DNA from 2 places in the Psychrobacillus mangrovi genome. Region 2 is predicted to be linked to the other one. Evidence: predicted binding sites of a transcription regulator. Region 2 holds the regulator's gene; the other holds the start of a gene.

Region 1 (15,706 bases), on a different contig from region 2:
CATCAATCAAAATGTTGCCGAAATCTGGTGTAAGTGCACCAGAAATCATATTCATCATTGTTGATTTACCTGCCCCATTACTTCCGATTACTGTGACAAAATCCCCTTCTTTTAGTTCTAAATTTATTTGATCGAGTGCAACCTTTTCATCTGCAGTTGCTTCATTAAAGATTTTATTAATCGATTGTAATTTAAGCAAGGTCATTCCCCTCTCGCTTTATAACATTTACATTGGAAATGGAACGCTCAGCATGACGCTTAGCTTTTCTACGTTTCTCTCTCCGCTTATCAAAGTATTGAGGTAGTATTAACGCACAAATAACGATAACTGCTGTGATTAGTTTCATATCACCTGTATCTAATAATTCTACTCGTAGAGCAAGAGCTAATACTATACGATAAATAATTGCTCCAGCAATTACCGCTAAGGTAGTTCGTACAATCGTTTTCGTACCAAAGATTGCTTCACCAATAATAACGGATGCTAATCCTATTACAATCATTCCGATGCCCATTCCAATGTCCGCAAATTTTGCGTACTGTGCAATGAGGGCTCCAGAAAGTGCTACGAGACCGTTAGATATTCCCAGACCAATTATAACGAGCGTATCGGTATTAGCCGAAAAACTTCTAATCATTTTTTTATTGTCTCCTGTTGCACGGATAGCTAGGCCAACCTCTGTCTTCAGGAACCAATCTACTATTAGTTTAATAATGAGAACTAAAATAAACACGATAACAATCGTTCCCCAAGTTGCTGGAACAAACTGTACCCCTATACTTTTCAAAAAGTTATTTATCGCTTCATCAATTCCTAAACTTCCCCACCAACCATAAAACTGACTAAACAGAGTTTCAGAGTTCAGAAGTGGAATATTCGGTCTTCCTATCGAATTATCAACAGTTAGGCCCATAATCCGTAGATTAATTGAATAAAGAGCTATCATCATTAAAATACCTGAAAGCAATGGATTAATTTTGCCTTTTGTATGTAATAAACCTGTTATACATCCAGCTAGAAAACCAGCTAGAATTGCTACTAATGTTGCGAGCGCTGGATGATATCCTAATACAATCATCGTAGCTGCTGTTCCAGCTCCCGTAACAAAACTTCCATCTACCGTTAAATCCGGAAAATCAAGTACTCGGAATGTAAGATACACTCCGAGTGCCATGATTGCATAGATGATTCCTTGCTCTACAGATCCAAAAATAGCTGAAAACATAAAGAATCAATCTCCTATCTATTCTGCAAGTTCTGCTTTCCACTCGTCTTTAATTTCTAAGCCAAGTAGATCAGCAGTTTCTTTATTTACTACAAATCTTAAGTTTTGAGGATATTGGACCGGTAAATCAGCAGGTGTACTTTCACCATTTAAGATTTTTACTGCCATTTGACCTGCTTCGTATCCAATATCAAAATATTCGAATCCAAAAGCACCCAATCCACCACGTTTTACCGAATCAAATTCACCAACCATCATAGGTAACTTATTATCATTCGCCACTGAAACAACTGATTCAAGAGCGGATACTACAGTATTATCCGTAATAATATATAATGAATCTACTTTACCGATTAAGGATTCAGTAGCTTGTTTAACCTCAGCTGATGTTGAAACAGATGCTTCCACTACATTCAATCCTACCTTACTCATTTCTTCTTTTACCGCATCAACTTGTGCACGTGAATTTTGTTCGCCTGAATTAAACACCATTCCTACATTTTTAGATCCTAGTTGTTCTTTTAAAAATTTTACTGTACTAGGAATTGCTTCTGGTTGAGTATCCACCGTACCAGTAACATTTCCTCCTGGTTTTTCCATCGATTGAACAAGTTCAGCGCTTACTGCATCTGTCACAGATGTAAAAACGATTGGAATGTCTTTTGTTAAACTTGCAACTGCTTGAGCACTTGGCGTAGAGTTAGCAAATATTAAATCAACTCCAGAACTTACTAAGTTGTTTGCAATCGTAGTATTGGCACTGTTGTCATTTTGAGCATTTTCGATTTGATAATCTGCTTCTATGCCGGCATCTTCCAATGCTTTTTGAAATCCTTCAAAAGCCGCATTTAGAGATGGATGTTCTACAATTTGGGTAACACCAATTTTCACTTTTTTTGCATCCCCACTTGAGCTTGTTCCTTCATTTGAAGTAGCGGTAGAACTTGAATTATCTTTTCCTCCGCATGCAGCTAAAAGAAGCACAGCTCCAATTAAAATGAATGCTAATCTCTTTATACTTTTTCTCATCTTTCTAAAACCCCCTAATAAAATCAAACCAATCACACTAACGATTCAACTCGTTAAAGTGTCAATTTAAAGATATGTTACACTGCAATTGATTGATAGTCAATAACATTAAAAATATTTTGATAAATATATCAAAATATTTTTAAACAAACGAATTCTTAACATTTTCTTTACATTGCCTTGACATTGCTTTTTTATAATATAAATTGACGAGAATTTGCTCATTGTAGGAGGATAATTTAAATGGCAATTGAGGAAATAGATTATGGAGATATACTTTCTTATATAATTGAAGAAAAAGCAATTCAAACTGTATTCCAACCAATTATCTCGCTTCAAAATGGCCATATTTATGGATACGAGGCATTATCTCGAGGTCCGGAAAATACGGCTTTACAAAATCCTGAAGTGCTATTTGATTATGCAATGAAGAGCGGAAAACTATGGGAGCTTGAAAATTTGTGCCGAGGAAACGCATTAAAGTATGCACATCATTTAAAAGCAGAAGGGAAATTATTTATAAATGTAAATCCTAATATTATGAATGATCCCAAGTTTAAACAAGGTTTTACGAAAGAGTTTTTAAGTAGATTTAATATGGATTCAGATTCAATTGTTTTTGAAATAACGGAAAGAGAAGCAATAAATAATTTAAAAGATTTCATTACTACCGTTGAACACTATAAAAAACAGTTTTACCAAATTGCAATTGATGATGTTGGCTCTGGTTACTCTGGATTAAATGTCATTACGGATGTTCGACCTCACTTTATTAAGCTTGATATGAAGCTTATTCGTGATATAGATAAAGATCGAACCAAACAACTTCTTGTTAAGAGTTTAAGTGAATTTGCAAATTATTCACAAATACATATTATTGCTGAGGGAATTGAAACAAAAGAAGAATTGCTTACTCTAATTGATATAGGAGTACATTTTGGTCAGGGATATTACATACAAAAACCAAATAAACAGCTTTTTCCTGTTCGAAAAGATATAAAAAAGATAATTGAATTAGAAAGTGTTCGAAAAAATATTATTAGCTCAAACCGTTTAACCGATACATCTATCGAACAAATCGCTACTCCTTTGCGTACTATTGCAAGCCATACACCAATATCTAAAGTAAGTAAATTAATGGATGCTAATGATGCATTGCCAGGTTTTTGTATAAAAGATGGAAATAAATTAATTGGTGTTATTACAAGAAATAAGTTACATCTTAAATTTAGTGGTCCTTACGGATACAGTCTATATAATACCAAACCAGTGACCGCAATTATGAGTAGAAATTATATGAAAGTGGATGCATCAACACCTATTGATGTAGTTGCTAAAATTGCAATGAAACGTGATCCTATTCATTTATACGATTTTATTACTATTACAAAAGACGACGAATACTTTGGGGTTGTAACTGTAAAAGACTTACTAGAAAAAAGTATGCAGCTAGAAATTGACTATGCTAAGCATTTAAACCCGCTTTCAGAGTTACCTGGAAATATTATGATTGAGAAAGAATTACAAAAATGTATCGATAGCTCTGAAGAGTTAACAGTTCTTTATTTTGATATTGATAATTTTAAACCCTATAACGATGTATATGGCTTTGAAAAGGGAGATAAAGTCATAATAAGGTTAGCAGAAATATTAGAAAAAAACGCACTAGAGAATAGCTTTGTGGGTCATATTGGCGGTGACGATTTTATCATGATCTTACACACATCCAAAAGCAATGAATTATGTGAAAAAATTATTCGGGAATTCAATTCTTCTGTTGAACATTTTTATCATTCGCATGATCTTCTCAAAGGTTGTATAATTTCTAAAAATCGCCATGGAATTGAAGAACACTTTCCACTTTTGACGATTTCCATTGCAGGAGTTACGAACAAAACTGTTTCATCTATCTATGATTTATCAGAAAAAGCTAGCTATTTAAAAAAACAATGCAAACAACTTAGCGGAAGCAACATGCTTCTCGATCAGTGAACATATTATACAAGCCTTTAAACTCATGTGCTATGATATTTGAGGAACATGCGTTTAGGAGGGCAAGAAATGCTTTGGGTATTAATTTTGACAGTATTTATTTTTATCCTTGTTATGTGTTTATGCTTTTATACAATTAATAAGGGTTATGCATTCAAACATTCAATTGATGAAATACCAAAAGAGAAAGATGAAAAAACGCATCTGCCATAAGGCGATGCGTTTTGTGTTATACAGTAGTTTTTTCTTTTTTAATCTGTTTGCTTCGTAGTTGCCCACAAGCTGCGTCAATATCTGTTCCTTGCTCCATACGAACACCACAGTTAATACCATTGTTTTTTAGCGTTTGGAAGAACGCGCTAATAGACTCTTCTGTGCTTCTTTGGTATTGACCATGTTCATCCACTGGATTATAAGGTATTAGATTCACATAAGACAAATGACGTTTATTTTCCAATAACTTAGCTAATTGCTTTGCTTCTTCTACATGATCATTTACATCCTTAAGTAGGATATATTCAAACGTAATCCGACGATTTGTTTTTTCTAAATAATAATCTACAGCCGCCATTAACTTTTCAATTGGGAATGCTTTGTTAATAACCATGATTCGTGATCGAAGCTCATCATTTGGAGCATGTAGTGAAACAGCAAGATTTACTTGAAGGTTTTCGTCTGCATAGTCATATATTTTCTTAGCAAGACCGCTAGTTGAAACAGTTATATGTCTAGCACCAATCGCAAGTCCTTTTTGGTCGTTTACTACACGTAAGAAATTCATTAAATTCGTGTAATTATCAAATGGTTCACCAATACCCATTACAACGATATGGCTCACACGTTCACTTTTACCAACATTATCTAAGTGTTCTTGCACTTTCATAATTTGACCGACAATCTCGCCTGCATCCAAGTCCCGATTTTTCTTAAGTAATCCACTAGCACAGAAACTACATCCTATGTTACATCCAACCTGTGTCGTTACACAAACAGACAGTCCGTATTTAAAACGCATTAACACTGTTTCAATTAGATTACCGTCCTGCATTTGAAATAAAAACTTAATTGTTCCATCAGCAGATTCTTGCTTTACAGATTCTTTCAACGTTTGAATGACAAAGTTGTCTTTCAATAATTGAAGGCATTCCTTGTTCACATTGTTCATCTCATCAAAGCTTTGGACTCTTTTAATGTATAACCAATCCCATACCTGTTCTGCTCTAAACTTCTTTTGCCCATGTTCTAATAACCACTCTATTAACTGATCTTTTGTAAGACCATAAATTGATTTCTGCATTAATATTCCTCATTTCATTCATATACAATTTGCCCATTATACTATAAATGTTCACATTCAACAATTAATTATACAAAAAAATATAAATAAAAGATATAAATTTGATTTTAGGAAGTTAATACAAAATTAATTTTTGAAGGCATTTTTCTTTGTTGAAAGATAAAAGCACCTGAATTACCTATATCAATTAAGGATTCAAGCGCTTCTATTGAATTTTTTCAAACTATTAATTACTTGTCTCTATTTCATTTTCTCTAATCCAATCACTGTAGCTGCCTACATATAATTGCACATTTTCATAACCAGCTTCCTTCAAACTTGCATAAAGTGGTGCAGCAGTTACCCCACTACCGCAATAAGCAACTACAGGCTTTGATTTATCGGTCAATCCTGTTAGCTTTTCTTGTAAATCCTCTTGTTGCAGAAACTTACCATCACTTTTAAGTTGTTCCCAATCGAAATTTAGAGCAGTCGGAATATGACCTGCAACAGAATCTATTGGTTCCATTTCACCACGATATCGATTTGCAGATCGTGCATCAATTAATTGTGCATCCATTTCACCACTAACAATCTTTTTAACTTTATTTACATCTACATAAATTTCATCTTTCCAACTTGGCGAAATAGTCGAAGCACTAATTTCAATTACTTCATTGGAAACAGGTAATTTCTTTTTAGCCTCTTCATATCCTTCACGAAGTACATGAATATGGTTAAAACCAGCCCATTCCAATAAAAAATATGCTCTTAATGCAAATGGAGAACCTCCTTGATTATAAATAACAATATTATCATCCAACATCAGTCCTGCCTGTTGAACTAACTTCGTCATTTTATCTTTAGAAATCATTGGATGACGACCATTTTTGCTTTTCATATCGGACATATCCTTTTCTAAATCCCAATAGATTGCACCTGCTAGATGTTCTTTATCAAACATTTCTCTTCCAGCAGTTACATTTCCTAAATCGAAACGAGTATCAATAAATCGAATATTGTTTCCAATTAATTCATTAATATCAATAAAAATGTTGCTCATGTTATTCTCTCCCTTCCATTAAAATTTTTGCATAAACCTCTTTCCATTTTGCAAGAGTTTCTTCTTGCTCTAAAAGATTGCGTTCGGCATCAATTTGAATAATTGACTCGTTTAACCACTTTAATCGGACAGCCTCTGTTTCTATATTCACATATTGATCTGCCCACTTCGTAAGTCGATCATACTCCAGCTTTAAGTAGCTTTCCGCCTCGATTTTCGTTTGCTCAGATAAGGAATCACGAAGCTTCTCTTTATCGTTTTTCTCAAAAAAAGATTTCGTGTTTTTAAAATAAGATTTTACGTTTTCATATTTTCGAATTTCCTCAAAAGGACCGACAAATTCTAATAAATCACGGTCTTCACTCTCATGTGGTGTAAAAGTAAAGCTTTCATTCCATTCTTTTAGTACACGTATTTCTTCTTTTTCTAACTGTTTAATTTGTTTTTGGATAAACTGCAGTAATCGAAAGTTTGTTACACGCAGTTCCTGCTCCATATCAAAACGGAGCGTACTTAACAGTTCTTTTAAAGCAATTCCTAGCGCCGTATTTGCCGATTGGTTACTAAATAAAGAAGGATTATAAGCCTCTTTAAAGAATTCATTGAAACGATAAAATACCCGTTGTAATACATAGTACAACAAAGTTTCTAGTTCTTGCTTAGCTTCCTTAGCAATTATAGAAGAGTTGGAATTTGAATAACGTTTGCGTATTTTTTGTTCTTGCTCACGTAATTCTTTTAACCTTTCATCTTTTCTAGCTAAGTTCTTCTCTGTTTGCTCTATTAATGTTAATAATTTATTATGTTGGCGAGATGCCTCTTCATCTAGTGACGAAACTGCAATTTGCTTTAAATCTTTTTCCAAGAAATGATGGAAGGCTTCTTCAAATTGCACCATTCCTTCATGTAACGGTAAATGTCCAACTTTTTCTTTAAGTGCTTGTAAGCTTGAAATACCATATACTCTTGGGAAACGAATACCAAATCGTTGAAGCTCATTTTGCACATATTGTTTCACAAGGTTTGCTTCTTCCTCTGTTTCTGCAAGATCGATGGCATTAACGATAAAGAACATTTTATCCAATTCAAAAGCATCTTTTACTCGACCTAGTTGTATTAAGAACTCTCTGTCCGCTTTTGCAAATGCATGGTTAAAATAAGTCACAAACAATACTGCATCCGCATTACGTATATAGTCAAATGCAACCCCTGTATGTCTTGCATTGATAGAATCGGCTCCTGGAGTATCCACTAATGTAACTCCTAATCTAGTCAATTCACAATCGAAATAAAAATCAATGAAATCTACAAAACAACTTTTAGCTTCTTCCGCCACATAACTTTCAAATTCTTCACCATTCACCCGTAATACTTTTCCAAGTTGACCTTGAAATGTCGGATATCCTATTTGAAAAGCGGCAATAAATGATTTATGGACCTCTTCTGAGACTGTTTGATTTATTGCTTCACTTGCTTGATCAAATGCTTCCTCTAAAGACGAGATAGTAATTCCTAATTGACTATATGCAAACGATACATCTTCTAATAATTGATCTTTAGTCTTAAATGTAACGTCCGCTGTATTATGTGGATGCTTTTCTGATATTGGTCGTATTTTATTAATTGCAGCTGTTGTTGGATTTGGTGAAACCGGCAAAACATTTGCACCCATTAATGCATTAGAAAAGCTTGATTTCCCTGCACTAAATGCGCCAAATAATGCAATTGTAAATTGTTGATTTTCAACACGCTTAGCTTTTCTTTTAATAATCTCTGCTTCTTCTTTAAAAGCTGGTAACTCTTTTAATACTTCTCCAATTCTGTTAGCCCGCTTTAAGACTAACTCCGGAGAAAGATTATTAGTTTCTTCTACTTGTTCTATGGACGTTATTATTTCTGATTCCACTTCCTGTTCTTCCAAGGATGGATCATATTCGGTAATCGATTTTTGAAAACTATTTCGTTCATCATCCCATGCTACCATCAATTGATCCCGTTGTTTCCTTATCGCTAAAGCCGGAGTCTTTGTTTCCTGTTCAAAATCAAGAATTCTTTCATCTATTTCTTCCAATGATTGAATAACTATTATTTTTTCATTTAGAACATCTGTTTTTTGATCTACTTTATCTGTGTCTTCCACCGGATTATCATTCATCATAAAGATCATTTTTTCTTTCCAAATATCTGTCTCACGTACAAAAAATCGGTTGACTGCTTCTTGAACTCTGTTTGCATAATGTAAAATAGAATCTCCTGTTACTCCTGCACCTTTTTGTAAGGAATCCGAAATAAGAGATGTGGATATATCAAATGCAAATCCATCAATTTCATTTGCTCTTTCATTAGTTAATAAGGAAACATCTTTTAGCATACTTTTCATAAGTTGTTTCAAATGAACGATAATATTCGTTTGTACAACTCTCTCGAGTAGAGTTCTTGCATCTTCAAGACGCTTAGAACGCTCTTCTTCTGTTTTCTTTTTGCTTCCTAAAAAACCTACTTTAAATGAGCCTTGCATGCTCTCAGCATATGACTTTAGAGAGTCTCTCATCTCGTATGGCATAATAACAGCATTTTCCAAAATTTCTTTTCGCTGCTCTTCAAACGTTTTTTTCCATAGACTTATATCCTGTAATGCTGATTGCTTTTGAGCTATTTCAAGTTGTTCTTTAATATCTTCTTTATTATTCCATTCTTCTTCTGTTAGTTGTCCTTCAAAAGTCTCTAGACATGATGCTTTTTCATTTTCTAAATATTGCTTATGCTCATCCGCTAATTTTTCTAATGTTGCGTTTGCAGATGTAATAAAATACTGTTCTTTATTATTAATCGAATTTAGTACAATTTCTTGTACCTTCTGGAAATCATTATGTATAAAGTGTTTATCTTTTAATGAGGTAAAAAATATATCCTTCGGTTCAACGGACCATGCTTTAAAAGCATTTGCAACAGATTGCTTAAAAGCATCAAAGGAAAGCTCTTCTTCTCGATGCTTATCCACTTGGTTAACAATTAAATAAACATTTTCGTTATAGTGAAGCAATTGCTTTGTAAATTGAAAATTAAGTTCAGATTGAACATGGTTATAATCCATTACATAAAAGACGATATCCGCCAGATGAAGAGCAGACTCAGTTGATATTCTATGTGCATCATCCGTTGAATCCACTCCAGGAGTATCCATAACAGTTATTCCTTCTGGTAAGTTGGAGGTTGAATGGCCAATTTCAATTTGAGATACTTTACTCCCGTCTTTTGAGTATTTTTTAACAAGTTGAATATCATATTCACCTGAGAATTTTACAGGTGCTCTATCAACAAAATGAACGAGGGCATAATTATCATTTGTCTTTTTTACAGTAACAATATTTGCCGATGTCGGAATAGGACTTGTTGGAAGTAACTGCTCGTCTACAAGTGCATTGATCATACTAGATTTACCAGCAGAAAAATGTCCTGCAAAAGCAATAGTAAATGTACCCTTCTCCAGTTTTTCTGCAAACAATTTTGCCTTAGCGAAACGTTCATCATCTAAATTTCGTTGAAAAAGAGTAGCTAGCAAAGCATTTTTCTCTTTTAATAGTTGTATATTTTCTAAATTCTCCATTTGAAAATAAAATCTCCTTTATAATTCGACAATTATGTATATCATAGCAAAAAACAAAGGAACGCAAAAGCGTTCCTTTGTTTTTCTACGACGAGCTTTGCGCAGGAGCAAAATCTCTTGAATTTCTGCGACGAGCTTTGCGGCAAATCTTTTTGAATTTCTGCGACGAGCATAAAAAAAGATGACTTCATCTGTTCCGTTCCAAGTGAAACAAATCAAATCATCTTTGAAGTTATATTATTTAACTTGAGGAGAAGTAGAACGTAACACATAAGCTGTTACCCCACTATAAAGTAAAATGGTTGATCCAATTAATATAGCTAACATACAAATCGTCCTCTCAAGTGAATTTGAAAATCATTCTCATTTAATGATAGCACAATGTTTCGACATTTTCTACATATAGTATTCTTTTTATGATACTTTTATGCTAAAATTAAGCCATCTTTACTATTCGGAGGGACAAAATGAGTGCGTCTAAACACATACAAACTATATTAAATGGTATGATTCAATCGTTAAAATCCGTGATCCCTCTTCCAATGGATATTAAATCCCCTTCTTTAATGGTACAGCCATTTGATCAAAAAGAGATGGGTGTACTAATTGGAATTATAGGTGATATAAAAGGTCGTATAATTATAGATTCCACGTCTGATTGTTTTTCATCGATTGGTGCAACTATGTTTGGTATGACTTTAGAAGGTGAAATGCTTGAATCCTTTACAGGAGAATTAGGAAATATGATAGCAGGGAATTTATGTACTACTGTTGCAGGAAACAACTTAGAAATAGACATTACACCTCCTACCGTCATTGTAGGTACAACAAAATTATTTGGATTTCAGCATGCCTTTAAATTACCTGTCGTGATCGATGGTATTGGAGATTTAACGATAATACTCACTATTGATGAATAGTCATACTCAAAAAGAACCTTCTACTAATGAAGGTTCTTTTTTTATTTCTCTAGCCATCGTTTATATTCTTCACATTTATTTCACATATACCCCTATCTTGTGTGACATTTATCACATCATTGCTCTTTCATTCTATTTATTATTAAAAATATACAAGAACTTCTTTTGTAGGAGGTGTACCAAATGTCAAAAAAGCGTGAAAAAGAGTCTGATTTAAAAGGAACCTTGTATTCGGTTGGATTTGTAGGGATATTCATTTTAATTACATGGTTTATGGCATTTTACTTGTTTATTGATAGATTTTAATAATTTGGAGGTTTAAGGCGATGCATATTCATAAGTACGAAAAATGGTGGATAACATTCGGAGTTAGTTCATTGGTCTTATTTTTAGTAATTGTTGGAATTAGTGCATTCCACTTTGGTTCACATCCACCAAGCTCAAAAATTTATATTGATCCAGAACGTGTGGATGAAATTGCTCCATTTAATAACCCAGGTGTGCACAAAGTGGAGGGAAAAGAATGGGACTATGAAGTTGTATTTGTAGCTTCGGCATTCTTCTACAATCCACCTGAGATTGAAGTTCCAATTGGATCAAAAGTGAAATTTATAGCGACAACGAAAGATGTAGTTCATGGTTTCCAGGTAGCAGGAACAAACATAAATATGATGCTTGAGCCAGGTTATGTTTCTGAATATGTGACTACCGTTGATAAGGCTGGAGAGTATTTAATCTTATGTAATGAATATTGTGGAGTTGGACATTCGTCCATGACATCCATGTTAAAGGTGGTTGAGTAATATGACAACTATTACAGAAAAAGTGAAAGACTTAGTAACAGTAGATAAAAAAGACGGAAAACTAGCACTTGCCCATATTTATGTTGCTTTTATCGCGTTAGCCATTGGTGGACTTTGTGGTCTTTTACAAACACTAGTGCGCTCTGGTACATTTACACTCCCTTGGGGAATCGGCTATTATCAAGTTTTAACGGTTCATGGCGTTTTACTAGGACTAATTTTAACAACATATTTTATTTTTGGTTTTCAAATTGCAGCGGTTAGCCGTACTGCTGGTACATTAACAAATAAACAAAGATTGTTTGGATGGATTGGTTTCTGGACAATGACAATTGGTACAACTGCTGCTTCAGTTATGGTTTTGTTAAATAAAGCATCTGTACTTTATACTTTCTATGCTCCACTACAAGCTCACTGGATTTTCTACGTAGGATTGGCTTTAGTAGTAGTGGGATCTTGGATCGGCGGAGCTGCCCAGATCATGAAATACATTGAATGGAGAAAAGCTAACCCTGGTCAACCTAGCCCATTATTAACTTTTATGGTTGTTGTAAACCTTGCTATGTGGATTATTTGTTCGCTTGGAGTTGCAGTGGAAGTTGTTTTTCAACTAATCCCTTGGTCATTAGGATGGGTAGACAAGGTTGATGTACTCCTTTCCCGTACACTATTTTGGTATTTCGGTCACCCACTAGTATATTTCTGGTTATTGCCAGCATATATGGTTTGGTATGTTATTATCCCAAAAATTATTGGAGGAAAAATTTTCTCTGATGCTTTAGCAAGATTATCATTTATTTTATTTTTACTTTTCTCTATTCCAGTAGGATTTCACCATCAGTTGACTGAGCCTGGAATTAGTTCTTTCTGGAAGTTCTTGCAAGTTGTATTAACTTTAATGGTTGTTATTCCTTCACTATTAACCGCATTCTCTATGTTTGCTACGTTTGAGTTACGTGGGCGAGCATTAGGTGGAAAAGGTATATTTGGATGGGTAAAAAAATTACCATGGGGAGATGCTCGTTTCTTAGTTCCTTTTATCGGTATGGCTGCATTTGTCCCTGCTGGTGCTGGTGGAATAATTAATGCCTCTAACCAGATGAATCAAGTAGTTCATAATACTATTTGGGTAACAGGCCACTTCCATCTTACAGTTGCTACTACTGTTGTGTTAACTTTTTTTGGGGCAGCTTACTGGTTGATACCACATCTTACTGGTAGAGTATTAACAAAACAAATGAACAGACTTGCTATTATTCAAGGTATTGTTTGGGCATTTGGTATGAGTATCATGTCAGGTGCTATGCATATTGTTGGTTTATTTGGAGCCCCTCGTCGTTCAGACTTCTCTACTTATGGAGGTTCTGAACAAGCAGCGGAATGGATTCCCTACCAGATTGCACAAGCAGTTGGTGGTACTATTTTATTCATAGGGATCATATTAGTTCTTTATATTATTATAAACTTATTATGGTTTGCTCCAAAAGGAGAAACAGAATTCCCTATCGGTGAAGTTTCTGAGCATGCTGAGAAAACGCCTATGGTACTGGAGAATTGGAAAATCTGGTTGACCATTTGTATTGCATTAATTTTATTTGCTTATACAGTTCCACTCATCGATATGATTCAAAATGCACCACCTGGATCAAAAGGATATAAATTCTGGTAACATAAAAAAGAACGAAGCATAGTTGCTTCGTTCTTTTTTATTTAGAGCTGTATACACCTAAATTGGTGATGTTCAAAGATTAAAAGGTACATTAACTATCCATTAAGCACATGTCTATTCCTAATCAAAGCTCGTCGCAATGGAAAAGGGAGTTTTCAGGATGTACGCCTTACACGCCACAGGAGGGCGAAGAATTACACCGTAAAGGATCTTGAGAGCGACTCTCATCCTTCGGAGGCTCATGCGTAGCGTGCGGCAGCGCACATCCGTGTTCCTTATGATGAGCTACCTTATTGAAAAGCGACTCATAATACATTGATTATAAATAATCTGGTAGTTCGGAACCTTAGAGTTGATAAATTTTAGTATATTTCTCTTCTAAATAATCCGCCAAGTAGTTACCATTAAGCCCTTCGCCTGTTGCATCTTTAAGTATTTCTAAAGGTTTTTTAAGTGCCCCGTGCTTGTGTACATTTTGAGTTAGCCACTCTTTTATAGGTGATAAATCACCATTCTCAATTAGTTCATCAAAATGTGGAATATCTTTTAGCATAGCCGCCTTAAACTGTGAAGCGTACATATACCCTAGAGCATACGATGGGAAATAACCGAAGCTTGCTCCCGCCCAATGAACATCTTGTAGAATCCCTTTTGCATTCGTAGACGGTCGCACTCCTAAGTATTCCTCATATTTCGCATTCCAGATTTCAGGTAGTTCTTCTACTATTAAATCCCCATTAAATAAACCTTTCTCGATCTCGTAACGAATCATAATATGAAGTGCATACGTTAATTCATCTGCTTCAATACGAATCAGTGAGGGCTTAACTTCATTTATCGCACGTAAAAACTCCTCCATAGGTACATCTCCGAATTGCTCTGGAGAATAGCTTTGTAACTTTTCATAGTTTTGTTCCCAAAACTTTGGATTACGACCAACAAAGTTTTCATAAAAAAGAGACTGTGATTCATGAATTCCCATGGACGCTCCACCTGATAGAGGAGTACCTGTTAATTCTTCTCCCACGTTTTGCTCATAGATCGCATGTCCGCATTCATGGATTGTCCCAAATACAGCGGAACGGAAATCAGATTCATCGTATTTTGTTGTAATTCGCACATCCCCACGATTTAATCCAGTTGCAAATGGGTGAACGGTTTCATCTAGTCTCCCCGCTTCAAAATCATAGCCCAGTTGTTTTAAGACATCTAAACTAAATGCCTCCTGCTGCTTTTTATCGAAATGCTTAAAGAGGAAATCTGTTTTCGGTTGGTTTGGAGATTCTGCTATTTTCTTTAATAAAGGTACAATACGATTTCTTAACTCTCCAAATACTTTATCAAGTATTTCTGTAGTCATTCCAGGCTCGTATTGATCCAACAATACATTGTATGGGTTATTATCCTTTACTCCCCAATAGGTTACAAATCTCTTTAAAGTGTCAACCATTTCTTTTAAATATGGCTTGAACATAGCCCAATCGTTTTTGGACTTTGCTTCTTCCCAAACAGACTCAGACTTAGATTGAAGAATGACAAATTTTTTATATTCATCTGCAGGAATTTTTTTACTCAGATCGTATTCTTTTTTCACTTCTTCAAACACACGTTTAGTTACATTATTTGCCGAAGGAATAGAAGGTTCCAGTTCATCTAATAATTTCTTTAACTCATCGGAAGTTGACAGATTAAACACATCCGTTGCTAGTACACCTACAACTTCGGAACGCTGATCTATCCCTTTTTTCGGCGCCCCTGTGCGCATATCCCAATATAATACCCCTAATGCTTCATTATACGCACCAATCTTTTTTACATAGTCTAAAAATTGTTGTTCTACCGTCAAAATTAATTCCCCCTTTTTTCCAACTCCACATTATCGTACCATATGTCTATTATTGAATAATAGATGTTGGCAAAATATTAACAAATCGATTTTGTAATACTTCTTCTTCAGGGTTAAGTAGAATATGAATTTCTCCGTAATCTTTAGATGTTCTAATTAGTCTTCCGATGCCTTGTTGTAATCTTAAAAGCATAAACGGAAGATCCACTTCTTCAAAAGGATCATTTGAGAATTTACGCTTAGCATCAAATAACGGATCTACAGGAGGAAATGGT
Region 2 (15,706 bases):
GGAAGAACTTGCCGTATGGAATAATTTTTTGAATGGCTATGGAAATAATAATCGGAACAACCAGTCCGAGGGCTGTGAAGCCGATGATGCCATATTGGAAATAGTCATTCAAAATAATATCTGTTAATATATGCAAGTACATAATGGATATGGAGTGTTTTTCAATTTTGGCTAGCCAAGTTAATGGTAAAATTTTTGTGATTCGTTGGAAAAGTCCGAGAATCACAATAATAAAAGCGATTGGAATGACTAAATCTAGTAATAGGTGATCATATCTTAAAAACTTCATACTTAAATGATAGTCAATGTATCCGACCCTGTCCGCAATAACCGCACCTATTGCCACGACGCTTGCCCCAATGAGCCAAGGACGTGTAATGTTCATCCAAATGGATTTTGCATAATAGCCTAAGGCAAAGTAAACAATAGCCATTAAGACAACATCCAAATTCCAAAGCATCGGTATAGTTTGTGAAGCCTCATCTGGTGCTCCACTAATAACACGCATTGCGAAAATGCTTTCCAAATGTGCTACGAGGTAGAATGTTGCTAGTAAAACTATTTGTTTTACACGGCTTAAGTATTTGGTCATCCAAATGAACAGCAAATACGTGAAAAATAAAGTAGTTACAAACCAGATAACGCCATAAGCTCCACGAGCAAAGCGACCTCCGATAACTAGTGTCCAAATATCTTGTAAATACCAAGACAAATCAAAGTTTCCTAATGATAGCTCCATACCATATCGAACAGCTGTTATGATCGCTAGGAAGAATAAATAAGGGACCATCAGTTGCATAAATCTCTTTTTAATCGTTTTATTTGAGCTTTCATTTTCTTTAATTTCTTTGAAAAATAGGCCACTTAATAAGAAAAATGCTGGCATATGGAACCAGTATATATATTTTCCGAGTGGAAATTCTAATTCTCCAGGATAATGACCGATTACAACTAGAATCATCAAAAAACCTTTTGTCACATCTACCCATGTTAATCTCTTTTTAGACATACAGCATCCTCCAAGCTTTGATCTCCATGTTTATTTATCCATTATAAGGTGAATATAAACTTATATTGTGTTTCAATTATATTACAATATTATAGAATGGGGACTGTAAAATGTTGGATGTTGTATGTTTTGGGGATAGTATCACCGCTAGAAAAGAAGGTTTTCCTTCCCCTATCCTTACTTTCAAACTTACTACTAAGCTAAAAAACTATCATTTCATAAATGCAGGTATTTCCGGAAATACAACCGAGCAGGCGATGCAACGATTTGAAAAAGATGTACTCGCTAGAAAGCCTGACATAGTTACTGTTTTGTTTGGCGCAAATGATTCTTCCATACATAAGTTTGTGGAGCTTGATACATTTAAGCAAAATATTACGGAATTCACAAAAAGGATTGGACCAGAAAAAACGATTTTAATTACTCCGGCACCAATAGACGAAGCACTTCAACCAAATCGATCCAATGAACGATTGAAGCAGTATGCCAAAGCGGTAAAAGAAGTAGCAGAAGAAACTGGGAGTCATATGATTGATTTTTTTACCGTACTTTATTCAAAACCAAACTACAAAGAGCTATTAATAGGCGAAAAGAATGACGGTCTACATTTTGGTGAAGCGGGTTATGAAATTTTGTCGGATTTGATTGTTCAAAAGCTAGAAGAGATTAATGGTAGTAATAATAAAGTCGGATATTTTCGAAGACTATTTCAAAGATTGTTCAACAAATAAGAAGCTTCTTTTTCGGTTTGTATTTTTTCAATAAGTAATGGAAAAGATAGGACTGTGAATCTGAAAAAGGAGTGGTAGGCATGTTACAGTTGCATACGGAACTTGAAGGTAAGAAGGCGTATTTTGGTGATTTGAAAAGTCGAATTCAAAATCTCGGTTATTCAATTGGTGGAAATTGGGACTATCATAAAGGAAGCTTTGACAATGTTTTACATCGAGATGGTGGAGAGACGATTTATTTGCGACTACCTTTTGAGGTATTAGAGGGTGACCTAGATCATCATGAAGCATATATCCGTTTTCAAACGCCCTATGTCATTAAACATGTGGTAAATATGGGATTGGACACAGACGTAAATTCCTTGATGACTTCTACTGGTTTTGATCAATTTCAAGATCCGCTAGATAAAGACGGTCAGATTGTGAATAAAAATAGATGGGCACATGCTGGAGAGCAGGCTGTACAACAGGTAGTACAGTTTTTAAACTAATGAACATAGACCATTTCGCTATTTTGCTGAAATGGTCTTTTTATATGCAGTAAATCACTAAAAGGACTGTATACTTAACTTCCGGCTCATATTTCTTTATAATAGGAGTCAAATAGTTATGTACTTGAAAGGACAGCTACTGATGATGTATGAGCGTATAATTAATTCGGAGCAAGAAACAGAGGAACTTGCGCATCAGCTATCTGCTATTCTAGAACCGGCAGATGTGCTCACGTTAGAAGGCGATTTGGGAGCAGGCAAAACGACCTTTACGAAAAGTGTTGCTAAAGGACTTGGCATCACACGGAATGTGAATTCTCCGACGTTTACGATATTGAAGCAATATGAAGGTCGACTTCCTTTGAATCATTTGGATGTCTATCGATTGGCTGATAGTGATGAGGATTTAGGATGGGACGAGTTGTTTTACGGGGACGCGGTAAGTATTATCGAGTGGGCCAATTTAATAGAAGCAGATTTACCGCCAGAGCGATTGGCGATTCAGATTCTGCGTTTGGAAGACGAGAAGAGAAAGTTTACGTTTACTCCGTTTGGAAAACGTTATGAACAATTATGCGAGGAGCTTTTTGAATGATTTGGTTAGGAATAGATACATCACATACCCCACTTGCGATTGCTATAGTGAAGGACGATCAAGTGCTTGCAGAGTACAAGTCGTCGCTTAAAATTACTCATTCAATCGGAACGATGCCAGCAATTGAAGAATTATTAAAAAAGGCAGATATTAAGCCAAATGAAATTGATGCAATTGCTGTAGCGAACGGTCCAGGGTCTTATACAGGCGTGCGAATTGGAGTAACGATTGGAAAGACACTTGCATGGACGTTGAATATCCCGATAGTTTCAATATCGAGTTTACAAGTGATAGCTGGAAATGTACCGTTCTTTTCCGGCGTAGTTTGTTCCATTATGGATGCAAGACGCGGTAATGTGTTTGCGGGCATTTATGTGAGTGGAGAAGTAGTGAAGGAGGCGCATATGTCGCTAGCGGAGCTACTTCAAACAGTGGATGAGATGGGGCAACCGGTTTTATTTGTAGGAATGGATGTAGTGATTCACTGGGAACAAATTAAAGAAGTACTTGGAGATAAGGTGCAACGGGTGAATGCAGCATTTAATTTGCCGAGTGCAGCCGTTTTAGTTGAACTTGCGAAAAATCAAGAAGCATCTGATGTGCACACGACTGTACCGGAGTATTTGCGTGTAACAGAAGCTGAGGCTAATTGGATGAAAGAGCAGAAGAAAAATGGAAATTAATTATCGAAGAATGACTATAGAGGATATCGATCAAATCTTACGAATAGAGCAAGAAGCTTTCACGCTTCCTTGGACAAGAGAAGCGTTCGCACATGAAATGACGACTAATTTGTACTCGTATTATATTGTGGCAGAGACAGAAGAAAAAGAAATTGTCGGCTACTGCGGAATGTGGATCGTCATGGATGAGAGCCATATTACGAATGTAGCAGTCACTGAAAAGATGCGTGGTAGGAAAATTGGAGAAGGCCTGATGCGAGAAGCTATTCGTGTGGTTCTTGAACATGAGGTAGTTCTTATGACGTTGGAAGTCCGTGTTTCGAATGATGTTGCTAAAAACTTATATTATAAATTAGGTTTCCAAGATGGCGGTATCCGAAAAAATTATTATACAGATACACAGGAGGATGCTCTTGTGATGTGGGTGGAATTTAAATGACAAAAGATCAATATATATTAGGAATAGAAACGAGCTGCGACGAAACAGCAGCTTCCATAGTGAAAAACGGCCATGAAATTATTTCAAATGTAGTCGCTTCCCAAATCGAAAGCCATAAACGTTTTGGTGGAGTGGTTCCAGAAATCGCTTCAAGACACCATGTGGAGCAAATCACCATTGTCATCGAAGAAGCGTTGAAGAAAGCAAATATGACACCAAAAGATTTGGATGCCGTAGCAGTAACGGAAGGGCCAGGACTAGTAGGTGCGCTCTTAATTGGAATAAATGCGGCAAAAGCTTTTGCCTTTGCAAATGGACTTCCACTAGTGGGCGTGCATCATATCGCCGGTCATATTTATGCCAATGCACTCGTTCAGCCGATGGAGTTTCCGCTTCTAGCATTAGTTGTATCAGGTGGACATACCGAGCTTGTATTAATGAAGGAAGACGGTCAGTTCGAGTTAATTGGTGAAACACGAGACGATGCAGCAGGGGAAGCTTACGATAAGGTTGCTCGTGTTTTAAATCTTCCTTATCCAGGAGGACCACATATCGATCGACTTGCGAATGAAAGTGACGGGGCAGTACCGTTTCCTAGGGCTTGGCTGGAAGAAGGGTCATACGATTTTAGCTTTAGTGGATTGAAATCTGCAGTTATTAACTATCAGCATAATGCGGAGCAGCGTGGGGAGGAAATTAATCCAAACCATCTAGCAGCAGGCTTCCAAGAGAGTGTAATTGAAGTGTTGACTGCAAAAACACTAAGAGCAGCACGTGAGTTTAATGTAAAACAAGTCATTGCAGCAGGTGGAGTAGCAGCAAATAAAGGACTTCGAAAATCATTAGAAGAAACATTTGCGAAAGAGAACATTCCGTTTAACGTGCCACCAATCTCATTGTGCACAGATAATGCAGCAATGATTGCGGCAGCAGGAAACTCGAAGTTTGCGGCAGGTCAACTTGGGGATATGTCGATGAATGGCCGACCAGGAATGGAATTGAATAGTTGGAACTGATTTCAGACTGTTAGCACTTCGCTTGTAAGGCGTGCCTCTAATGTGAAGTTTATTCAAATATCCTCTTTTCTTCGACAAGAAAAGGGGATTTTTTTAACAGTTTTTTTCCCATATGTCAATAGAGAACATTCGTACTTATGCACAATTTGTGGATAAGATGTGCATAAGTTGGAGGATTTCAATATATAGTGTCACATTTATACACACTGTTGTGGAAAACTGTATTTGAAATCTGTGGACAATGTGTATAAGTCTGTTGATATGTTGGTATTACTTGGTTTTTTATGTGAATAAATTTGTGGAAAAAAATTAATAAAAATTTGTACTTGACCAACATATATGGGCATGAATCGACAAAAAGTAATTGGCAAAGTTTAATGACTCGACAATTAGTGAGATATTATAAATAATTTATTGAAGAGTAGAGAACAAACGCTTAATTAGTCTTTACATAGAACTAGTGTTTCGGTGAGTACTTTAAAATTTTGTTATTGTGAAGTGATGAAAAATATAATTTGATTTAAGGACGTGATTTCAATTTTTTATGCAATTGCATTATTTATACTTGCAGGATTGGCTGAAATTGGTGGTGGTTATCTCATATGGCTTTGGTTAAGAGAAGGTAAGCCGTATTATTGGGGTGTCTTTGGAGGAGTAGCATTAGCTTTATATGGAGTCATTGCTACATTTCAAACCTTCCCATCGTTTGGCAGAGTTTATGCTGCTTATGGTGGTGTGTTTATTGTTCTTTCTATATTATGGGGCTGGGGAATTGATAAAAAAACACCAGATTTTTATGACTGGGTTGGTGCAGGTATATGCTTGGTTGGTGTGTTAGTAATTCTTTTTGCTCCACGCCATTAAAATATGGGGTGTAAAACAAGCAATCGGATGGTTCAGAGCGATAATCGGATGGTTTATCAAAATAATCGGATGGTTATAAGCAATAATCGGATGGCTAACCATAATAATCGGATGGTTCCTTAATACATAATAAAAAAGTAGTGTAAACCATCCGCGTGGTTTACACTACTCATTCTTATGAAACGATTTCCTCTAATTGCTCCTGTAATTCTAACCATTCATTGGACAAATCGTCTTGTTTTTCTTTTAATTGATCCAACTCTTTTTGCAATTGCTGTACAGCTTCGTGGTCTTGGAAGATCTCCGGGTCACAGAGTTTTTCTTCAATAGAAGCAATCTCTGTATCCACTAATGGTATTTGTGATTCTAGTTCTTCCAGTTGTCTTCGAAGCTGACGTTCTTTTTTCTTCGCTTCTTTATCAATTGTAGACGTGCTTGGCTTCACGACAACCGCTTTTTCAATTGCGCCTGCACTCTCCAGTGCCAACTCTTCTAATTCGAGTTTCTTTTCTAAATAGTAATCGTAATCGCCTAAGAAAAGCGCAGCGTTATCATTAGATAATTCAATAACTTTCGTAGCTATTCTATTAATGAAGTAACGGTCATGCGAGACGAAAAGAATTGTTCCTGGAAAATCGAGTAATGCATTCTCGAGTACTTCTTTACTGTCTAAATCTAAATGGTTGGTCGGCTCATCCAATACTAACGTATTTGCTTTTAACAGCATTAGCTTGGCTAGTGCAAGTCTAGCTTTCTCTCCACCAGATAAGGTTGACACGGTTTTTTGAACATCGTCACCACTAAATAGGAAGCGGCCCAAAACAGTGCGTACATCCTTTTCATTCATGAGCGGCCATTCATCCCACAATTCAAGAAGAGCTGTTTTATTGCCAGTAAGCGCTGCTTGTTCTTGATCGTAGTATCCAAATTGGACGTTTGTGCCGTACTGAATTTTACCGCCTGCATCCTCTAATTGTTTCATAATGGTTTTCAGTAGGGTAGACTTACCGACACCATTAGGTCCAACAAGTGCTATACGGTCCTGTTTATAAACCGAAAAGGATATGTTGGAAGAAACCGTTTTTCCTGGGTATCCAACAGAAACCTCTTCTAGTCGAAGAACGTCGTTTCCGCTTGGTCGATCAATCGTAAAGCCGAAAGAAGCAGATTTTTCATCGCCGTCCGGTGAATCCATCCAGTCCGTTTTTTCAATTACCTTACGTCTGGACTGTGCCATTTTTGTTGTGGAAGCACGAGCTAAATTTCGATTTACGAAGTCTTCTAGTTTAGCTTTTTCCTCTTGCTGTTTTTCGTACATTTTTTTATCAAGTTCATAATTCTTTGCTTTTTGGTCTAGATAGTTACTATAGTTGCCGACATATCTAGTGACATTATGACGAGACACTTCATATACAAAGTTCACTACTTGATCTAAAAAGTAACGATCATGGGATACAATCAAGATTGCACCGCTATAGTTTTTTAAGTAGTTTTCCAAAAAGTTTAGTGTTTCAATGTCTAAGTGGTTGGTCGGCTCATCCAATATGAGTAAATCTGGTTTGCTCAGCAGCATCTTAGCTAGTGCCAATCTAGTCTTTTGACCACCAGATAATGCTGTTACAGGCTTATCATAATCATCAGGAAAAAACCGCATTCCGTGTAAAATAGAACGAATGTCTGATTCGTATCGATAACCACCAGCTTCATTGAAAGCTAGCTGTAGTTCATCGTATGCAGCAGCAACTCGTGCATAGGCATCGGCGTCTTCATAAACAGAAGGATCCGCCATTTGCGTTTCTAATGATCGAAGCTCTTTTTCAGATTCGATTAGATGATTAAAGATAGACTTCATTTCTTCCCAGATGGAAAGCTTGGATTCCAGTCCGGCATGTTGTTCTAAGTATCCTAATCGAATGTTCTTTGGCATAATAATATCGCCGGAATCATACGACATTTCTCCAGCAATTATTTTAAGTAATGTAGATTTTCCGGCACCGTTTCGACCAACGAGAGCTACTCGATCCCGATCCTGAACCTCTAACTTTACGTTTGTTAATATATCTTCTCCATTAAAGGATTTTGTTACTTGATTTACTTGTAAAACAATCACGATGATTCGCACCTCAATTCTATATTAAGTGTAATAGATAGGTCTTGTCGTTGCAACGCTATAGCTTTATAATGAGATGAATGTTAAGTAAGAAATTGGAGGGTTTTTGATGAAACCTGAACTACCGAGAATTCCTCAAGCAACAACGAAGAGGCTTCCATTATATTATAGATTTTTACAAAGTTTTCATAATGCTGGACATAAAAGAGTATCGTCACAAGAATTAAGCGATGCAATGAAAATAGATTCAGCAACAATTCGAAGAGATTTCTCGCACTTTGGAGCACTTGGCAAAAAAGGCTATGGTTACGATGTCGCTAATTTACTCCAATTTTTTCGAAAAACGCTCGACCAAGATGAAGCTGCAAATGTGGCTCTTATTGGAGTTGGTAGTTTAGGAACTGCTTTTCTAAAATATAACTTTCAAAAAAACCATAATACTAAGATTGTTGTAGCTTTTGATACAAAAGCACCTATTGAAGGAATGATGGTAAGTGATATTCCAGTTTATCATCCGAGTGTTATGGAGACGAAGCTCGAGGAACATGGTATTGAGTTGGTTATATGTACCGTTCCAAGCCGTTCTGCTCAAGAAGTAGCGGATCGATTAGCAAAAACGAATATTAAAGGGATTCTTAACTTTACCCCTATTCGTTTGACAGTACCAGATACAATTCGGGTTCATACGATTGATTTGTCTGTCGAAGTGCAAACCCTTATTTATTTAATTAGAAATGAATATAGCGAATAAAACGAAAGCCTTCTACCCAATACTGATGGGTCGAAGGCTTTTATTTATGTCCAGCTCCAGCGCCTAGCCCCTCGAGGTCAAATAACCTTCCCCCAACGAAGTCAAAGAACGACTTCTTTGTGGGAAGAACATTTGCTTGTCGGAGGCCCACACGAAGTGGGTCATACAGTCGTTGCGAAATGTTCTTTTATTTTGCGACGAGCTTGCGCAGGAGCACCACGATGTCGCGAACTTAGACTGTATTCCCCTTCATAGGCGCTTGCGCTTTTCTTTATGGCATTTGAGAGTATGTTTCTAAAAACTTTTGGATTGTTTCTCCGTAAAACTGGAAGAGGACAACAAACCCATTTAATAACATGTGGGAAATAATCGATGCCACTATTCGCTTTGTCTTGTGATAAATAAAAGCGAATATAAACCCAGAAACCGCATATAGTAGGATGTGCGTAAAGTCAAAGTGAATGATTGCAAAGACAATCGCACTGACAGATGCGGCGACGAAGAAATTTGTCTTTGGATATAAAGAGCCGAAAATGATACGGCGGAAAATGAGTTCCTCTAATATAGGAGCGAAAATTACAATTGAAAAGATTGCCCATGGAACAGCGTGTGCTATTTCTATAAATTGCGCTGTATTTTCGGATCCAGGTTCAACACCTAATTTGAGTTCAATCGTAGCTGCGACACCTTGCCCTAAGAAAACGAGAAAGAACCCGATGATTCCCCAGCCGATTGTTTTCCAAAGAGGAGACGGTTTTCCTTTAAAGGGACGTAAAAAGTTATTATTTTTTCTAATTAAAAGGAGTGTTATCAGTGTAGCAATTCCCATACTTAGGAATACCCACCATCCAGAAGCAACCAATGGAGGATTTTTTACGTCCATAGACTTAAATAGTATAAGTAAAAGTGGTGCAAAGATTGCTCCAGAAAGTTGCATCACGCAGTAAACAATTAAAATATACAAGCCTGTTTTTTGTTGTTTCATTCATTTAGTTCCTTTCTAGATCACAATTCTCTTTTTATTGTAAAGGAAAAAAGCAATAAAAGAAAAAATTAACACCTTCTCACTTGCAAAATGTTCTGTGTTTAATTATTATTATAAGTGTGTTAGCACTCAAAGAGATAGAGTGCTAATAATATTAAATTTTACTATTTTAGGGAGGTAGTTTCACTTGTTAAGACCATTAGGAGATCGTATCGTAATCGAATTAATCGAAGCTGAAGAAAAAACAGCATCTGGCATCGTACTTCCAGACTCTGCTAAAGAGAAGCCACAAGAAGGAAAAGTTGTTGCTGTAGGTACTGGACGAGTACTTGAAAACGGGACTCGCGTCGAGTTAGACGTGAATGAAGGAGACCGTATCATCTTCTCTAAATACTCAGGCACAGAAGTGAAATATGAAAATACCGAATATTTAATATTACGCGAAAGCGATGTACTAGCTGTAATTGGCTAATAAAAAACGAATTAATAATTAATCATTAGGAGGTTATTAAATCATGGCAAAAGAAATTAAATTCAGTGAAGACGCTCGTAGTGCAATGCTACGTGGGGTAGATAAACTTGCAGATGCTGTAAAAGTAACACTTGGACCAAAAGGACGTAATGTTGTTCTTGAGAAAAAATTTGGCTCACCACTTATTACAAATGATGGTGTAACAATTGCAAAAGATATCGAATTAGAAGATGCATTTGAAAACATGGGTGCAAAATTAGTTGCAGAAGTTGCTTCTAAAACTAATGATATCGCTGGTGACGGTACTACAACTGCTACTGTTTTGGCACAATCTATGATCCGTGAAGGATTGAAAAACGTAACAGCAGGAGCAAATCCAGTAGGAATCCGTAAAGGGATTGACCTAGCAGTTGCAGCTGCAGTTACTGAGTTAAAAGCAATCTCTAAAGAAATCGAAGGCAAAGAGTCTATCGCTCAAGTTGCTGCAATTTCTTCTGGTGATAATGAAGTAGGCGAATTAATCGCAGAAGCAATGGAACGCGTTGGGAACGATGGTGTTATTACAATCGAAGAATCTAAAGGATTTACTACAGAGCTTGACGTGGTAGAAGGTATGCAATTCGACCGCGGATATACTTCTGCGTATATGGCAACAAACACAGATAAAATGGAAGCAGTGCTTGATAATCCATATATCTTAATTACAGATAAAAAAATCTCAAGCATCCAAGAAATTCTTCCTGTACTTGAGCAAGTAGTACAACAAGGTAAACCTCTTTTATTAATCTCAGAAGATATTGAAGGAGAAGCTTTGGCTACTCTAGTTGTTAACAAACTTCGTGGAACATTCAATGCTGTAGCAGTAAAAGCTCCAGGATTCGGTGACCGTCGTAAAGCAATGCTTGAGGATATCGCTATCCTAACTGGCGCTGAAGTAATTACAGAAGACTTAGGATTAGATTTAAAATCTACAAACATTACGCAACTTGGACGCGCTTCTAAAGTTGTTGTAACAAAAGACAACACAACAATCGTTGAAGGTAACGGGGAATCAGAACGCATTGCTAGTCGCGTAGCTCAAATCCGTGTTCAATTAGAAGAAACTACTTCTGAATTCGATAAAGAAAAACTACAAGAACGCCTTGCTAAACTTGCTGGTGGTGTAGCAGTTGTTAAAGTCGGAGCAGCAACAGAAACAGAACTAAAAGAACGCAAACTTCGTATTGAAGATGCTCTAAACGCAACTCGTGCAGCTGTTGAAGAAGGTATCGTATCTGGTGGTGGTACAGCACTAGTGAACGTATACAACAAAGTAGCTGAACTAGCTGAAACAAAAGAAGGCGACGTAGCAACGGGTCTAAGAATCGTACTTCGTGCATTAGAAGAACCAGTTCGTCAAATCGCAAACAACGCTGGTCTAGAAGGATCAATCGTTGTGGATCGTCTAAAACGCGAAGAAATCGGTACTGGTTTCAACGCAGCAACAGGCGAATGGGTAAACATGATGGATGCTGGTATCGTAGATCCAACTAAAGTAACTCGTTCAGCTCTTCAAAACGCTGCATCTGTAGCTTCTCTATTCTTAACTACAGAAGCAGTAGTAGCAGACATCCCTGAACCAGCAGGCGGCGGCATGGGTATGCCTGACATGGGCGGAATGGGCGGCATGATGTAATAAGCCGCTTCAACCCTTGATATGTATGGGTTTATAAGTAAGATGAGAGTGAAATACTAACATTTTGCTAATAAATATTTAAATTACCGGAGGCTTCTCAAAAGTTGACTAAACTTTTGGGGGGCTTCTTTTTTTATATTGAGTTTCACTTTTATGCAGTCCTCAATGGTTACCATTCCACAGAAGAGCTCGAAATACGTTTGACTCCACGAATTGCAGCTATTTCCTCTACAAGTCTTTGCATGGCAAGGTTCTTTTGTTTTGCTTCTATCATTATGTCAAAGTCCTGATTAAGCTCCTTTGCCATCTTTAAGAAGGGGAGGATAAAGTTTAAGGAAACAAAATCAGCATGGGAACGATAGGCTTGATCAGATTTTGGTGAAGAAATGTGGACTTTCGGTACAATACTAACGTTATTCCAAGTTTCAAATATATGGGGTAAGTAAAGAGGGAGCTCACCCTCCATGTTATTCGCCATATAGTGATGATAATCCAGTACCATTGGTATGTTTTCCTTTTCACAAGTAATGAGTGTTTCCTTAATATCGTACGTTTTATCATCATTTTCTAGGGTCATATGCTTCTTGATTTCCTTTGGTAATTTTTTTAGATTTTGATGGAAACGGTTTATGGCATTACTTTTATCCCCATAGGCTCCACCAATATGAATATTAATTAATCCGTAATCGAGGGCATTCATTGCTTGGAGCATTCTAAAATGATATTCCATATCTTTTACTGCATTTATGGTTACTTCTTCTCTTGGGCTAGTGAAAAGTGTAAATTGATTTGGATGAAAGCTTACTCTAAGATTAAAATGTCGGATAATATCACCAATTTCTTCCCATTCCTTTTTGAATGGAGTTAGGAAATCCCACATCACTTCCGGATGGGTTGCTAATGGGACAAGTGAGCTTGAAAATCGGTATAGTTCTATTTCATGGGCGATATTATAATACAAAATTCTTTTTGTATGATGTAAATTTTGTGCTGTTACAAACTTCAATTTTTCCATTCTTCCGTTTTTAGGAAGCGTTGAATACCGTGTAAATGTTAATGTTTTTGAGGGGCTTGCATCCCATAAGCCTAATGCATTTGCTACATAACCGAACCGAATCTTCATCTACTTTTCCCCTTTATTTAATCCTTTGATATTGAGCTCTAATCTGATAGAGAGACTTTAAACATTAAGGCAAAAGCAGTATATTCTAGTTTATTTTCTGCAGAAATGCATTTATGTATACACAAAATGAGAATAGGAAAATTATCATTGCTGCATTTCTTGTATTTCCATTTTTCTCCTTATGCCTGACCTATAAACGACTATAATCTTGCCAGTAAATGTTGGGACAACAAAGAAGCTATGACTGAATGCCATAGCTTCTTTGCTGTGAAAATATTATACCCACTTTGTAGTGATCACTTTTTTTCGTGTATAAAATTGCACTCCATCTTTTCCATTTGCATGTAGATCTCCATAGAAGGAATCTTTCCACCCAGAGAATGGGAAGAAAGCCATTGGTGCGGGGACACCAATATTTACTCCTAACATACCTGCATCGATTGTTTCCCGGAACTTCCGAACACTTCCACCATCATTTGTAAAGATACAAGCACCATTCGCAAAACGTGATTGATTGGTTAAATGAATTGCATCTTCGAGGTTCTGCACTCTTGAAATCGACAACACTGGCGCAAAAATTTCCTCCTGCCATATCTTCATTTCTGAAGTTACATTATCAAAGATAGTAGGCCCTACAAAATATCCTTCTTGTTTTGCCGCTTCATCCAGACGACCATCACGGACAAGTTTAGCTCCTTCTTTTTCGCCACTTTCGATATAGTCCAGTGTACGCGCTTTATGATTGTCACGAATGACAGGTCCAAGGAATATCCCTTCATCCAATCCGTTTCCAATTTGAATTTGGTTCGCTTTCTCTGTAAGTAATTCAATAAACTCATCCGCTATTGAATCTTCTACAGCTACTACAGAAGCTGCCATACAACGTTCTCCAGCAGAGCCAAATGCAGCATTCATAATTTGTGTTGTAGCATTTTCCAAATTCGCATCACGTAAAACGATGGAATGATTTTTTGCTCCTGCTAGGGCCTGAACACGTTTCAAATTACTTGTTCCTCGTTTGTAGACATACTCGGCAACGGGTTGAGATCCAACAAAAGATATTGCTGCTGTTTGCTTATGGTCCAATAAACTATTTACTACATCATGTGCTCCATGAACAATATTAAATACGCCTGCTGGTAAACCTGCTTCTTCAAATAGCTCTGCCAAGCGATTTGCAAGTAATGGTGTGCGCTCTGATGGCTTCATAACAAATGTATTTCCAGTAGCAATAGCCATTGGGAACATCCAGCAAGGCACCATCATTGGAAAGTTAAATGGTGTAATCCCAGCAATAACTCCAATTGGATAGCGATATATTCCAGATTCCAACTCTGTAGCAATTGATGGAAGCGATTCACCCATCATTAATGTAGGGGCACCGGCAGCAAATTCCACGTTTTCAATTCCGCGCTGCACTTCACCGTATGCTTCCGCCAAATTTTTACCGTTCTCAATTGTGATCAATCTAGCAAGTTCATCATGATTGTCTACTAATAGTTGCTGAAATTTAAATAGAATACGGGCCCGTTTTGGAACAGGGACGTCTTTCCAAGTTTTGAATGTTTTTGCGGCAACCTCAATAGCATGATCTGTATCTTTTGTCGTCGAAATTGGGACATGGGCAATCACTTCACCTGTTGCAGGATTATAGACTTCAAGTGATTGATCTGTATCTGCTTCTATCCATTTACCGCCTACATAGTTTTTTAGTGTTTTTATCTTAGTTTGTGTCAATGGAAAAACCTCCTAATAAATTTTGGATTTATTTTTCGATATAAAGGTACTTTTTTATTTTGCTACCATACTTTCTGAGCTGAATTGATATTCAAAACACACTTCATAAAGTGCCTCTATTTCTTGTTTGGTAGGTATTTTTGGATTGTTATTGGGACTGCCACTTGCCAGTGCGTCTTCAGCCATTTTACTAATTGCATTTTTGAAAGCCTCCGGTTGGATTCCCCAGCCTTTTAAATTAGGAATCTCTAATTCCTGACAAAGTTTTTTCACTTCATATACAGTTAGCTCAGCAGCCTCTTCATTGGAAAGATTACCGCTATCAGATTTAAATATTCTTGCTAAATCGGCTAAGCGTGCGATACACGCATCTTTACTAAAGTCAAGAACGGCAGGGAGTAGCATGGCGTTGGATATACCATGTGGGACATGAAATAACGCACCAATTGGTCTGGACATTCCATGAACAAGACAAACAGATGCATTGCTAAAAGCCATTCCAGCTTGTAGGGACCCTAGAGACATTGCTTCTCTTGCATCGATGTTTTTCCCATCTTCATAGGTAATCTTTAAGTTTTTTACTATTTTCTCAATAGCGGAGAGTGCAAGCATATCTGTCATTGGCTGTGCCTTTATTGATAAATAGGCTTCTATTGCATGGCTTAGCGCATCAACTCCTGTAGCTGCTGTAACACCCTTTGGAGAAGAAAGCGTCAATAATGGATCGACAATGGCAACTTCCGGCATAAATGCGGGTTGTTTAATCATCATTTTTACGTCATCGGTTGTATTCGTAATAATGGTGGCATCTGTTGCCTCTGAACCAGTTCCAGCAGTTGTCGGAATGGAAATATGGGGGATGGGCTGTTTATCAGCAAGTTTTTTGCCGCCCATGTAATCCCCAATGTAACCACCATTGGTTGCTAACACTGAAATTGCCTTTGCTGTGTCAATACAGCTTCCGCCACCAAGCGAAATGATTACATCGCAGTTTTCCTTTTGAAATATTTCCAGTGATTCCGCTA

What was found. The regulator Rex, encoded in region 2, represses fermentation and respiration genes when NADH is low (regulators of the CRP and FNR family bind a similar motif). The targets are predictions, from matches to a motif close to TTGTGAAATATTTCACAA.
Region 1: WAX74_RS01590 (cytochrome c oxidase subunit 2A) is a predicted target of Rex. The motif match lies at 11,213-11,230, and genes of this name have one in related genera.

What each region holds. Positions count from the first base shown of each region.
Region 1 covers NZ_JBAWSY010000001.1:306,070-321,775, forward strand. Annotated here, with positions in the region: gene WAX74_RS01545 (ABC transporter ATP-binding protein) at 1-199, opposite strand, end outside; gene WAX74_RS01550 (ABC transporter permease) at 192-1,226, opposite strand; gene WAX74_RS01555 (ABC transporter substrate-binding protein) at 1,245-2,255, opposite strand; gene WAX74_RS01560 (GGDEF domain-containing protein) at 2,499-4,247, shown strand; gene ytzI (YtzI protein) at 4,317-4,460, shown strand; gene rlmN (dual-specificity RNA methyltransferase RlmN) at 4,477-5,544, opposite strand; gene WAX74_RS01575 (sulfurtransferase) at 5,771-6,586, opposite strand; gene WAX74_RS01580 (dynamin family protein) at 6,588-10,193, opposite strand; gene WAX74_RS01585 (chemotaxis protein CheX) at 10,661-11,113, shown strand; gene WAX74_RS01590 (cytochrome c oxidase subunit 2A) at 11,297-11,419, shown strand; gene WAX74_RS01595 (cytochrome c oxidase subunit II) at 11,440-11,916, shown strand; gene WAX74_RS01600 (b(o/a)3-type cytochrome-c oxidase subunit 1) at 11,918-13,585, shown strand; gene WAX74_RS01605 (carboxypeptidase M32) at 13,932-15,431, opposite strand; gene WAX74_RS01610 (ATP-dependent DNA helicase) at 15,481-15,706, opposite strand, start outside.
Region 2 covers NZ_JBAWSY010000006.1:73,764-89,469, reverse strand. Annotated here, with positions in the region: gene WAX74_RS10375 (acyltransferase family protein) at 1-1,009, opposite strand, end outside; gene WAX74_RS10370 (SGNH/GDSL hydrolase family protein) at 1,120-1,740, shown strand; gene WAX74_RS10365 (YugN family protein) at 1,821-2,231, shown strand; gene tsaE (tRNA (adenosine(37)-N6)-threonylcarbamoyltransferase complex ATPase subunit type 1 TsaE) at 2,374-2,826, shown strand; gene tsaB (tRNA (adenosine(37)-N6)-threonylcarbamoyltransferase complex dimerization subunit type 1 TsaB) at 2,823-3,509, shown strand; gene rimI (ribosomal protein S18-alanine N-acetyltransferase) at 3,499-3,948, shown strand; gene tsaD (tRNA (adenosine(37)-N6)-threonylcarbamoyltransferase complex transferase subunit TsaD) at 3,945-4,964, shown strand; gene WAX74_RS10340 (YnfA family protein) at 5,502-5,828, shown strand; gene WAX74_RS10335 (ABC-F family ATP-binding cassette domain-containing protein) at 6,004-7,938, opposite strand; gene WAX74_RS10330 (redox-sensing transcriptional repressor Rex) at 8,048-8,689, shown strand; gene WAX74_RS10325 (CPBP family intramembrane glutamic endopeptidase) at 8,961-9,674, opposite strand; gene groES (co-chaperone GroES) at 9,862-10,146, shown strand; gene groL (chaperonin GroEL) at 10,190-11,821, shown strand; gene uvsE (UV DNA damage repair endonuclease UvsE) at 11,991-12,944, opposite strand; gene WAX74_RS10305 (CoA-acylating methylmalonate-semialdehyde dehydrogenase) at 13,221-14,681, opposite strand; gene WAX74_RS10300 (iron-containing alcohol dehydrogenase) at 14,736-15,706, opposite strand, start outside.